DNA from 3 places in the Ensifer sp. NPDC090286 genome. Region 2 is predicted to be linked to each of the others. Evidence: riboswitches for the same ligand, from Rfam matches in the RefSeq annotation. Region 2 holds a riboswitch; each other region holds the start of a gene.
What was found. Region 2 has a riboswitch for cobalamin ahead of ACIQUG_RS31315 (ABC transporter substrate-binding protein). Riboswitches for the same ligand answer to the same signal wherever they lie in the genome.
Positions count from the first base shown of each region.

Region 1: it holds a riboswitch for cobalamin, as region 2 does, so the genes downstream of both, ACIQUG_RS16485 (aromatic ring-hydroxylating dioxygenase subunit alpha) here and ACIQUG_RS31315 (ABC transporter substrate-binding protein) in region 2, are expected to answer to the same signal.
Region 3: it holds a riboswitch for cobalamin, as region 2 does, so the genes downstream of both, ACIQUG_RS05355 (DUF1636 family protein) here and ACIQUG_RS31315 (ABC transporter substrate-binding protein) in region 2, are expected to answer to the same signal.

Region 1 covers NZ_JBIVYF010000003.1:250,774-254,043, reverse strand. Annotated here, with positions in the region: gene ACIQUG_RS16495 (L-threonylcarbamoyladenylate synthase) at 1-262, opposite strand, end outside; gene ACIQUG_RS16490 (DUF6656 family protein) at 340-939, opposite strand; cobalamin riboswitch at 1,257-1,458, shown strand; gene ACIQUG_RS16485 (aromatic ring-hydroxylating dioxygenase subunit alpha) at 1,562-2,806, shown strand; gene ACIQUG_RS16480 (2Fe-2S iron-sulfur cluster-binding protein) at 2,808-3,270, shown strand, end outside.
Region 2 covers NZ_JBIVYF010000008.1:87,663-90,932, reverse strand. Annotated here, with positions in the region: gene ACIQUG_RS31325 (DUF899 domain-containing protein) at 28-729, opposite strand; gene ACIQUG_RS31320 (ArsR/SmtB family transcription factor) at 903-1,226, shown strand; cobalamin riboswitch at 1,419-1,612, shown strand; gene ACIQUG_RS31315 (ABC transporter substrate-binding protein) at 1,762-2,778, shown strand; gene ACIQUG_RS31310 (FecCD family ABC transporter permease) at 2,775-3,270, shown strand, end outside.
Region 3 covers NZ_JBIVYF010000001.1:1,090,240-1,093,509, forward strand. Annotated here, with positions in the region: gene ACIQUG_RS05350 (ABC transporter ATP-binding protein) at 1-739, opposite strand, end outside; gene ACIQUG_RS05355 (DUF1636 family protein) at 762-1,175, opposite strand; cobalamin riboswitch at 1,280-1,496, opposite strand; gene ACIQUG_RS05360 (RidA family protein) at 1,681-2,157, opposite strand; gene aspT (aspartate-alanine antiporter) at 2,643-3,270, shown strand, end outside.

The sequences.
Region 1 (3,270 bases), on a different contig from region 2:
CGGCCAGTTGACGGGAAACCGGATCGAAGTGCACGTGGGCTTCGGCCATCGCCATGTCGGAGACATGCGAGATCAGCGGATTGAAGCGCGGGCGCCCCTTCATCTCGTAGATGCGGCTGATCGCATCAGGATTGGTGGCGTCGGCGGCGAGGCCGTAGACGGTCTCGGTCGGAATGGCGACCGGCTCGCCTTCGGCAAGAACGGCGCAGGCACGCGCGATCGCGCGGTCCGGTTCCCTATCCGTATCGATGATCTCAGCCATGCCGTTTCCTTTCCGACGCTTCCTTAACGGACGCACCGGAAAAACAGAACGATTTTCTTTGAGGCAACCGGCTCGGCTCAGAGGCTGCGGATGATGCGGCGCAACGCGTCGTCCTTGGCACCGAGCATCAGCACGTTTTTCAGCGCGACCTTGGGATCGTCGGTGCGAAACAGCAGACCGTTGTCACGAAAATTGCGGTTGATGACCATTTGGCCGGCTTCCGCGCCCGGTTCGATGGCGACGGCGAAATACATGCGCGAATAGCCGGGTTGGATGCCTTCGAAAAAATGCGTCTCGTGGCCGAGGTCGCAGTAGAAGTTGGCGAAGTAGAAGGACCAAGTGATGTCCTTGGAGGGCGTAACCGGCGTGCGCGCCGCCGTCACGTGACAGTAGCCGAGATGCGGCCGGCCGACGAGCGTGCGGTGGAAGATCATCTTCGGGAACTGGATCGAGGTGTGAAAGCCGTTGATCCGCTTATGGGTCGTGTCGCCGGCGGTGTTGAGCTTCTTGCCCGTCCTGTCCGCAACTTCCTCATAGCTCAGGTAGCGCCGTTCGCTCGGCACCCATTGCCTGCGATTGATCCGGCCCGTGCGCAGGAATTCGGTATGAACCGCCGTCTTCGGCGGGATTGTCGGCGGCGCCTCGGCTGCCGCGTCGTAGTATCTCAACTTTGCCATGATCGTCAGCGCGCCATCTGCCTGCCTGCAGGACCTCTCTCGTCCGCCGGCTAGGCTAGCGGCTCATGGTTAATGAATGATTGCCTGCTGGCTGCATCATGAGTGTTCCCTATCTGACGGGATGTCGCAAACGGGCGAAGCTTTCCCGCGTCTGCGCCGCCCGCGCCGCAAAAGGCGGCAAATGCCCAACATGTGAGCTATCTATATGTTTGTAGTGTAAAAATTCTAAGACAGGCGCCGTTGATGGCGGTTTTTCCCGTGTCGTCATTCTGGAATTGGATGTCGCTATCCGGCAGCTGCCAGGGCGGTTTCCGCGATTACATATCCTTACTCAAGGTGCCGTCTTCGAAGAGAAGGCGGAGAATTGGGAAGCCGGTCAAATCCCGGCGCTGCCCCCGCAACGGTGGTGGAGCGAAAGCCTCGGCAAAGGCCACTGGACGGTTCGTCCGGGAAGGCGCCGGGCTGGTCCGAAGGGACCGCTCCTGAGCCCGGAAACCAGCCTTGACGGACATAACCGTAACGGGTTGCGGCGGGCAGCCGGATCGGAGCCGACAACGCATGGGCGTGTGCCCGTGCGGGTTCCTGTCCTGCCTCTCCAAGACATGGCGCATGAGGACAGGACATGGAAACCAGAAACGATATGCTTCGAAAGCTGAAGGGCCGGCGCGACGGCTACAGCCTCGATCGGGCCTTCTACATCGATCCCGACTACTATCGGCAGGATCTGGAAAACATCTGGTACAAGGATTGGCTGTTCATCGGCCATGACTGCGAGATCCCGCGGGCCGGCAATTATTTCACCGTCCAGGTCGGCGACTACCCCGTTGTCATCACCCGCGATCGCCAGGGCACGATCCGGGCATTGCACAACTCCTGCCGCCATCGCGGCTCGCGCGTCTGCACGCAACAGAAGGGCTCGTCGGCCAAGCTCGTCTGTCCCTATCACCAGTGGACCTACGAACTCGACGGCTCGCTGCTCTTCGCCCGGCAGATGGGGGAGGATTTCGACAAGGCAGCCCACAGCCTGAAGCCGATCCATTGCGAAACGGTCGGCGGCTACATCTTCATCAACCTGTCGGAAAAGCCGATGGATTTCACCGCGTTCCGCGAGATGGCCTTGCCCTATCTCGCGCCGCACCGGCTCGGCGAAACCAAGGTCGCGTTCGAAAGCACCATCGTCGAGAAGGGCAACTGGAAGCTCGTCTGGGAAAACAACCGCGAATGCTATCATTGCGCCGCCAATCACCCGGAACTCTGCCGCACCTATCCGGAAGCCCCGACCGCGACCGGTGTGCAGGGCGCCAAGGATGATCCCGTGATCGCCGAACATTGGGCGAAATGCGAGGCCGAAGGCTTGCCGAGTGAGTTCAGGATGTCGCCAACCGGCCAGTTCCGCGCCGCCCGCATGCCGCTTGTCGACAATGCCGAAAGCTACACCATGTCGGGCGCGCGCGCCGTCAGGCGGGCTCTGTCGGCCGATGTTTCCCAGAGCCAGATCGGCACGCTTCTGATGTTCCACTACCCGACCACCTGGAACCATGTGCTCGCCGATCACGCCATCACCTTCCGCGTGCTGCCGCTCGGGCCTGAACTTACCCAGGTGACGACGAAGTGGCTGGTCAACAAGGATGCGGTCGAAGGCGTCGATTACCACCTCGAGGAACTGACGCATGTCTGGACCGAGACCAACGATCAGGATCGCCAGATCGTCGAGGAGAATGCCTTCGGCATCCGCTCGCCGGCCTATGAGCCCGGTCCCTATTCGCCCGAGCACGAAGGCGGCGTGATGCAGTTCGTCGAGTGGTACTGCAAGTTCATGGAGCAGCGCCTTTCTGGCGACGCGGCTCCCCTTTCAAGGGTCGCCTGACATGCAGATGGCCTCCTCGTTTCACCATTTCGACGCGCTGCATGTCTGGATCGATCGGCAGCAGATGCTCGAATGCACATCGGCTGTCGTCGAGACCGCCGATGTCATGACCTTCAGCTTCCGAGCCGAAAAGCCCGCCTGGTTCCGCTATCTGCCCGGGCAATTCGTAACGCTCGAACTGCCGGTCGCCGACGAGCCGGTCATGCGCACCTACACGCTGTCGTCGACGCCGTCGCGGCCGCTTTCAATCGCTGTCACGGTGAAGGCGCAGGCCGACAGCATCGGCACCCGCTGGATGTTCGACCACCTGAAGCCGGGCATGAAGCTCCGGGCCTTCGGTCCGCTCGGTGATTTCAGCTTCGTTCGTCATCCCGGCGACAAGTACCTGTTCATCTCGGCCGGCTCCGGCATCACGCCGATGATGTCGATGACGCGCTGGATGGCGGATTGCGTGCCGGAGACGG
Region 2 (3,270 bases):
CAATTCCATGCTCGCCGCCGCAGAAAATCAGAAGGCCGGTTCGGTCCCGTATTCGTCGTGCCGCCGGTTCCAGACATATGGTTCTGTCTGCGGCCATCCCGCGGGAGAGGCTTCCCATGTTTCCTGGCGACCGTAGGGCGTCAGATCCAGATAGGTCCACATGCTGCCGAGATACTCGACGCCACGCGCACCGTTGAAATAGGTGCGGTAGATATGATCGCCGTCCCTGAGGAAGACGCTGACGCCATGGCGCTCGCTGGTCCTTGTCGGGTCATCCGGATCGGCGACCGTGGCTCCCATGTCGTGGTTGAAGTCGCTCGCCGTGGACGAGTACCAGACCGGGTGCTGCCACTGCATCCGGGCCTGGTATTTCTGCAGCGTCTCCAGCGGCGCGCGCGAAATCAGCACGATGGACGTATCGCGTGCGTTGAGATGGGCCGGATGGGTCATCGCGTCCACGACCCAGGAGCAGCCATCGCAGCCCGCCTTCCATCCGGGCGCGAACATGAAGTGATAGACGATCAGTTGCCGCCGTCCGTCGAAGAGGTCGGCGAGGCTTACCGTGCCTTCGGGCCCCTCGAACGAATAGTCCTTGTCGATCCTGACCATCGGCAAGCGCCGGCGCTCGGCACTCACTCCATCGCGTGCGCGGGTGAGTGCCTTCTCCCTGGCAATCTGTTGTTCGAGTGCGGCTTGCCACTCATCCATTGAAACGATTTTAGGCAGCATTCTCAATCATCTCCCTTTTGGGCGGTTTGCTTGGACGTGTCGGCGGAAGGCTGAACTCCGATCGACTGCGTCCAGCCATCAGGCTCGGTTGGAGTGCTCGCGAAAGCTCGCAAACCGGTCTCATCGGCGCCGTCTCCGTTGCGTCCAGTTTCAATATGTTGTAAAAACATAACATGTCAAGCAAGCAGGAAGACGATCTGGTTTTCAAGGCATTGGCTCACCCGCGCAGGCGGGCGATGCTCGATCGTCTCAAGGGCGAGGCGCAGGCCACGGGCATGCTCTGTGCGGCCTTTTCAGACATGGATCGCTGCACCGTGATGCAGCATCTGAAGGTGCTGGAGGACGCCGAGCTGATCATCGTCAGGCGGGCAGGACGCGAGCGCTGGAACTATCTCAATGCGCTGCCGATCAAGCACATTCACGACCGCTGGATCAGCGACTATGCCGCCCATGCCGTGACCATTCTCGACAGGCTGAAGACTGGCCTTGAAGGGTAAGTCTGAAGATGGTGTGAATTACGGATCACTTAAACAGTATTCATTTGTGTATAGTTTTCGACAATCGGCAATGTTCTCCCTATTTGAGGGGAGTGATATTTAGTGAAATTACGAGACTCGAAAGAATTTCTACCTTTCTTGGCAGGTGGTTTCGAAAGCGCCGCTTTCATGCTTGCGCTCCACTCGCTCGTTGAGTAGGGAGTTCTCGTCGGTTTCCGAAAGGAAATAACAGGGAATTCGCCGCGGCTCGCCGCGAAACGAAACTGCCCCCGCAACTGTAGGCGGCCAGTCCTCTCTCGAAAATGCCACTGGGCGATGGTCCGGGAAGGCCGAGAGGGAGCCAAGACCCGTCAGTCAGGAGACCTACCGACACCTGTAACTGAACAAGCCGGGCGGGGTGTCCGGGGAGGTTGTCGATGTCGTTGGCCGCGCCACAAGTGCCGGCTGTCGATGTTCTCTAGAACATCGGTTCGATCATTGCGTCCTGGCTCGTCCCCTCCGATCCGCGCGATCAACAGATCGGAGACAATGTGCCATGACCGCTTCGCGTTTCCTGCTTGCCGCCTCTGGCTTCGCCTTCTTCGCCACCGCCGCTGCTGCCGAACCCACCGCCTATCCGCTGACCCTGGACAATTGCGGCGAGACGATCACCTTCGACAAGGCGCCGGCGACCTCGGCGACCGTCGGGCAGGCGGCAACCGAGGTTCTCTATTCGCTCGGCCTCGGCGACAAGGTTACGGGCACGTCGGTCTGGTTCAATGACGTGCTGCCGGAATTTGCCGAGGTCAATGCCAAGGTTCCGCGCCTGGCGGACAACGACCCGAGCTTTGAAAGCGTCGTCGCCAAGAAGCCGGGGCTCGTCGCCGTGCAGTTCGTCTGGCACGTCGGGCCCGAAGGGATCGTTGCGACCCGAACCCAGTTCCACGAAGTGGGAATTCCGACCTATGTCCTTCCGGCCGACTGCGTCGCCAAGGACAACTCGGTGGGTGTGGACGGCACGCGCAGCGCGCTCTTCTCGACTGCCAGCATCCATCAGGGCGTGCGTGAACTCGCACAGATCTTCGATGTTCAAGACAAGGGCGAGGCATTCGTCGCAGAACTCGCCAAGCGTGAGGCCGACGCCATCGAGCAGGCTAAGGCGCTCAATTTGAAGGATGTGTCTGCGGCCTTCTGGTTCTCCAGCGCGGAGATGGACATTGATCCCTATGTGGCTGGCCGGAAGGGAGCGCCTGCCTACATGATGGATAAGCTCGGCATCCGCAACGTGGTCGGCTCGGACGAAGAATGGCCGGTCGTCGGTTGGGAAACGATCGCCAAGGCCAACCCCACCATGATCGTCATCGCCAAGATGGATCGCCGGCGCTTTCCGGCCGACGACTACCTGAAGAAGTTCGAGTTCCTGAAGACCGATCCGGTTGCCAGCCAGATGGACGCGGTGAAGAACAACCGCATCGTCGTCATGGATGCGCACGCGATGGACGCCACCATCAGAACGGTCGCCGGCATCGAAGTTCTCTCAGCTGCGCTTAAGGACTTCGGGTTGGCGAAGTGAAGACCGGACTCTCGCGGCGCGCCCCTGCTTCCCGGCTTGGCCGGGCAGCCACGGGGACATTGGCTCTGTTTGCCGCCGTTCTTGCCGGAACCTGCATCGGTGAAACGCCGATACCCGTCTTGACGGTTCTCCAGACCTTGGCGAACAAGATTTTCGGCGCGACCTATGGGCTCGATCCCATCGATGTCGGGATCATCTGGAACTACCGCCTGCCGCGGGCGATCGTTGCTGCCTGCTGCGGGGCGGGCCTCGCGGTTTCGGGCATGGTGCTCCAGTCCCTCCTGCGCAACGCCCTGGCGGATCCCTACCTTCTCGGCATCTCCGCCGGCGCCTCGACCGGCGCAGTGGCTGTCACCGTCGCCGGCCTCGGCGCCGGCGCGGTCTCCATGTCGCTCGGCGCCTTTGTCGGCGCCGTGACGGCTTTCCTCATGGTGGCGATCCTCGCCCGTGCCGCCGGTGGCGGGGTCACCCTGCGCGGAACAGGGCAGATCG
Region 3 (3,270 bases), on a different contig from region 2:
GAACGGTGGCAGTGACGCCGAAGGCGGCCGAAAGTTCGCCGGGGCTGAGCACCTCTTCGGGTGTGCCGAAGGCCGTCAGCCGCCCGGCGGTCAGGATCGCGACGTCGGTCGCAAACTCGGCGGCGAGATTGATGTCGTGCAGCGTCGAGACGATCGTCAGCTTCAACGTCTGCAGCAACTCGAGGATTTCGAGCTGGTGACGGATGTCGAGATGGTTGGTCGGCTCGTCGAGGATGATGATGCGCGGCTCCTGCGCCAGCGCACGGGCAATCAGCACCCGCTGCTTCTCACCGCCCGAAAGCGTGGAGAACTGGCGACCGGCAAGATGCGCGAGATCGAGATGCGCCAGCGCATGCTGCACCCGATCGCGGTCGAAATCGCTCCAGCCGCTCAAGCCTTCCCGCCGCGGAATGCGCCCCATCATCACGACGTCGCGCACGCTGAAGGGAAAGTCCCCGGGCATTTCCTGCAGGACGACGGCGATCGTCCTTGCCGCCTCGCGCGCCGAGATCGACCAGAGATCGATGCCATCGACCGAAACACGGCCGGCGTTCGGCTGCACCGCCCGGTAGAGGCAGCGCAGAAGCGAGGTCTTGCCGGCACCGTTCGGCCCCAGGATCGCAAGCCGGCTGCCCGCCGCGATCGAAAAGCCGATGTCCTTGACCAGCGTCAGCCCCGCGCGTGGCCCCCAGTGAAGGCCCTCGACCTTGAGTGCCGCTCCCGTCGCCGTGCAGCTCATGGGTTGATCCCTCCCTGCGCCCTCATTGGAAGTGCCCGCCGAGGTCTTCGGAAACGAGCATCGCTGCGGGGATGCGGGCAAGTGTCTTGCCTTTCAGCCCGCGTGGCCGCTCGGCCGCCCGCGTCATGCCATCGCCACGCTCCGCATAGGTTGTGGCAAAGCGTACGAGATCTTCGATATCCTCTTCCGGCGAGACGTCGCCGAAGAGATAGGTTGCCTTCCCCGTCGCCTGGAAGGCAATGGTGCAGGGCCGCGTGCAGGCCGCCATGCACACCGTGCCGGCAATCGAGAAGTCACGATCGAGCGGCGCGCCAAGCGCGGCAATGCTGCCGTTCAGCCGCTTGATCAGCTCGGCACCGGGCGCGCAGGGGCCACCGGTGAAGCGGCAATCGGTGCAGACCGTTATCTTGTGCTGTCGGAAATTCGGCTCAGCCATTCCTGCCCTCCGCCGGACTGACGGCAAGAGATGGCGAAACGGCAGAAGGACGGATAGCCGTCGTGCGAAAGCCAGTTCTTTTCCATCGGAACACCCCGTCCGTTGTGGTTGATCGGTTCGATGGCAGGTCTCCTGGCTCGCGGGTCGTGGCGCATCCACGTCTTCCCGGCTTATCGCCAGTGACATGGTGTGAATGCGCTTTCCGCTCACAGTTGCGGGGGCAGCCACGGTCTCGGCCCCATCAGGGTCGTCCGTTCCGTGTTCCCTTTTCAGCCGCCTCCGCATTGTCGCGGACGCAGCACCATCACCGCCTTCCTCGCATGAATCGGCAGGGGAGACAACCGCACGGCACAGGCGGGAAGGATCTATCAACATGCGGCGTATCGTCATGCGCAGTTTGTTATTAAATAACATTACATAACGCAAGCCGAAAATTGAGCGCCGGACACGATCCGACGCCCAACAGACGAAATCCGCCTTACGGCCGGCAGGCGGCCGTGCCGCCTCAGAACTCCGGCGGAAAGAGCTCGGCCGTCAGCGTCACCGCCACCGCTGCGTTGCCCGGCAGGTTGCGCACGCCGCAGACGGAGCGGATATGGCCCGCCCTTTCGCCAAAGGCGGCAGCCAGAAACTCGGAGGCGCCGTCGAGCACCTTCGGGTGGTCGAGGAAATCCTCGGTGCAGGCGACATGCCCCTCCAGCCGGACGATCTGGCGAATGCGCTCGAAACGGCCGAGATGTTCGTGGATCTGCGCCAGCGCATTGAGCACCGCCAGCTCGGCCGCCTTGCGCCCCTCGTCGATCGTCACCTCGCGCCCGAGCAGCCCCGTATGGACGAAGCGCCCGTCGAGCAGCGGCCCCTGCATCGAGACATGAAGCATCTCGCCCGCCTCGATCACCGCGCGGTAGGCGCCGAGCGGCTTCGGCGGCGTTGGAAGCTGAACGCCTAGCGCCCCCAGCCTACGGATAACCTCATCCATCATTGCTCCCCCCTCCTCGTCACCTTACGAACCGGCCGCGCTTGCGCAGACGATGCCGCGTTTCATCTCGACCCTCGAAGTTCTGTCGCCCCTATCGCAAGCAGAAAGGCCCACCGTTCCTTGCGCCTCCAGCCGTATGTTCAAGCATAGCCAAGAGAAAGCGCCTCATGCCTCACGTTGCGAGATAACATTACGAATTACAACACCAGAGTTGAAGTGCCGGCGCGACCCGGCCGCGCGCATCCGTGTTTCGATCGCATGCGGGGGACGCATCGCGGCGCCCGCCAAGCGCGCAGCCCAAGTAAAACCGCTGAAATGTAACATACGTTACGCTCACGTAACCCTATGGCGGTTGAGAATTTCGACGACCGAGGCAACAATTGCCGGGATTAAGATTGGGCATCGACACGATCCGGAAACAAGCTCAACTTAGCCGCGCAGATCCCAAAATGAAGTGATGGCAATTCAACTTTCTGAAGGGGACAGCAGTGAATCCCATCGATTTCTTCGTCGACACGCTTCGGACCTATCCGCCCGTCGCCATCTTCCTTGCCCTCGGCATCGGTTTCCTGATCGGCCCCATCAAGGTCGCGGGCTTCAACCTGGGCAATGTCACCGCCACGCTTCTGGCGGGTGTTCTCATCGGGCAGCTGGGCATCCAGGTTTCCGGTGATCTGAAATCAACCCTGTTCCTGATCTTCCTGTTCGCCGTCGGCTATGGCGTCGGCCCGCAATTCGTGCGGGGCCTTAGCACGGACGGACCCAAGCAGATCGCCTTTGCGCTCTCGGTCCTCGTGCTCTGCCTCATCGTTCCCTATCTCTGCGCGCTAATCGCCGGGCTTCCGCTCGGCTACGGCGCCGGCATGTATGCCGGTTCGCAGACGATTTCGGCGGCTATCGGCGTCGCCACGGACCAGATCAACTCGCTGGGGCTCACACCGGAACAGGCCAAGACCTTCTCCGACCAGATCCCGATCGCCTACGCGGTCACCTATATCTGGGGCACGATCGGCTCGGCGATCATCCTCGCCCAACTCGGTCCGAAGCTTCTCGGCATCGACCTGCCGGCGGCCTGCCGGGAATACGAGGCCAAGCTCGGCGGCGGCACATCCAGCA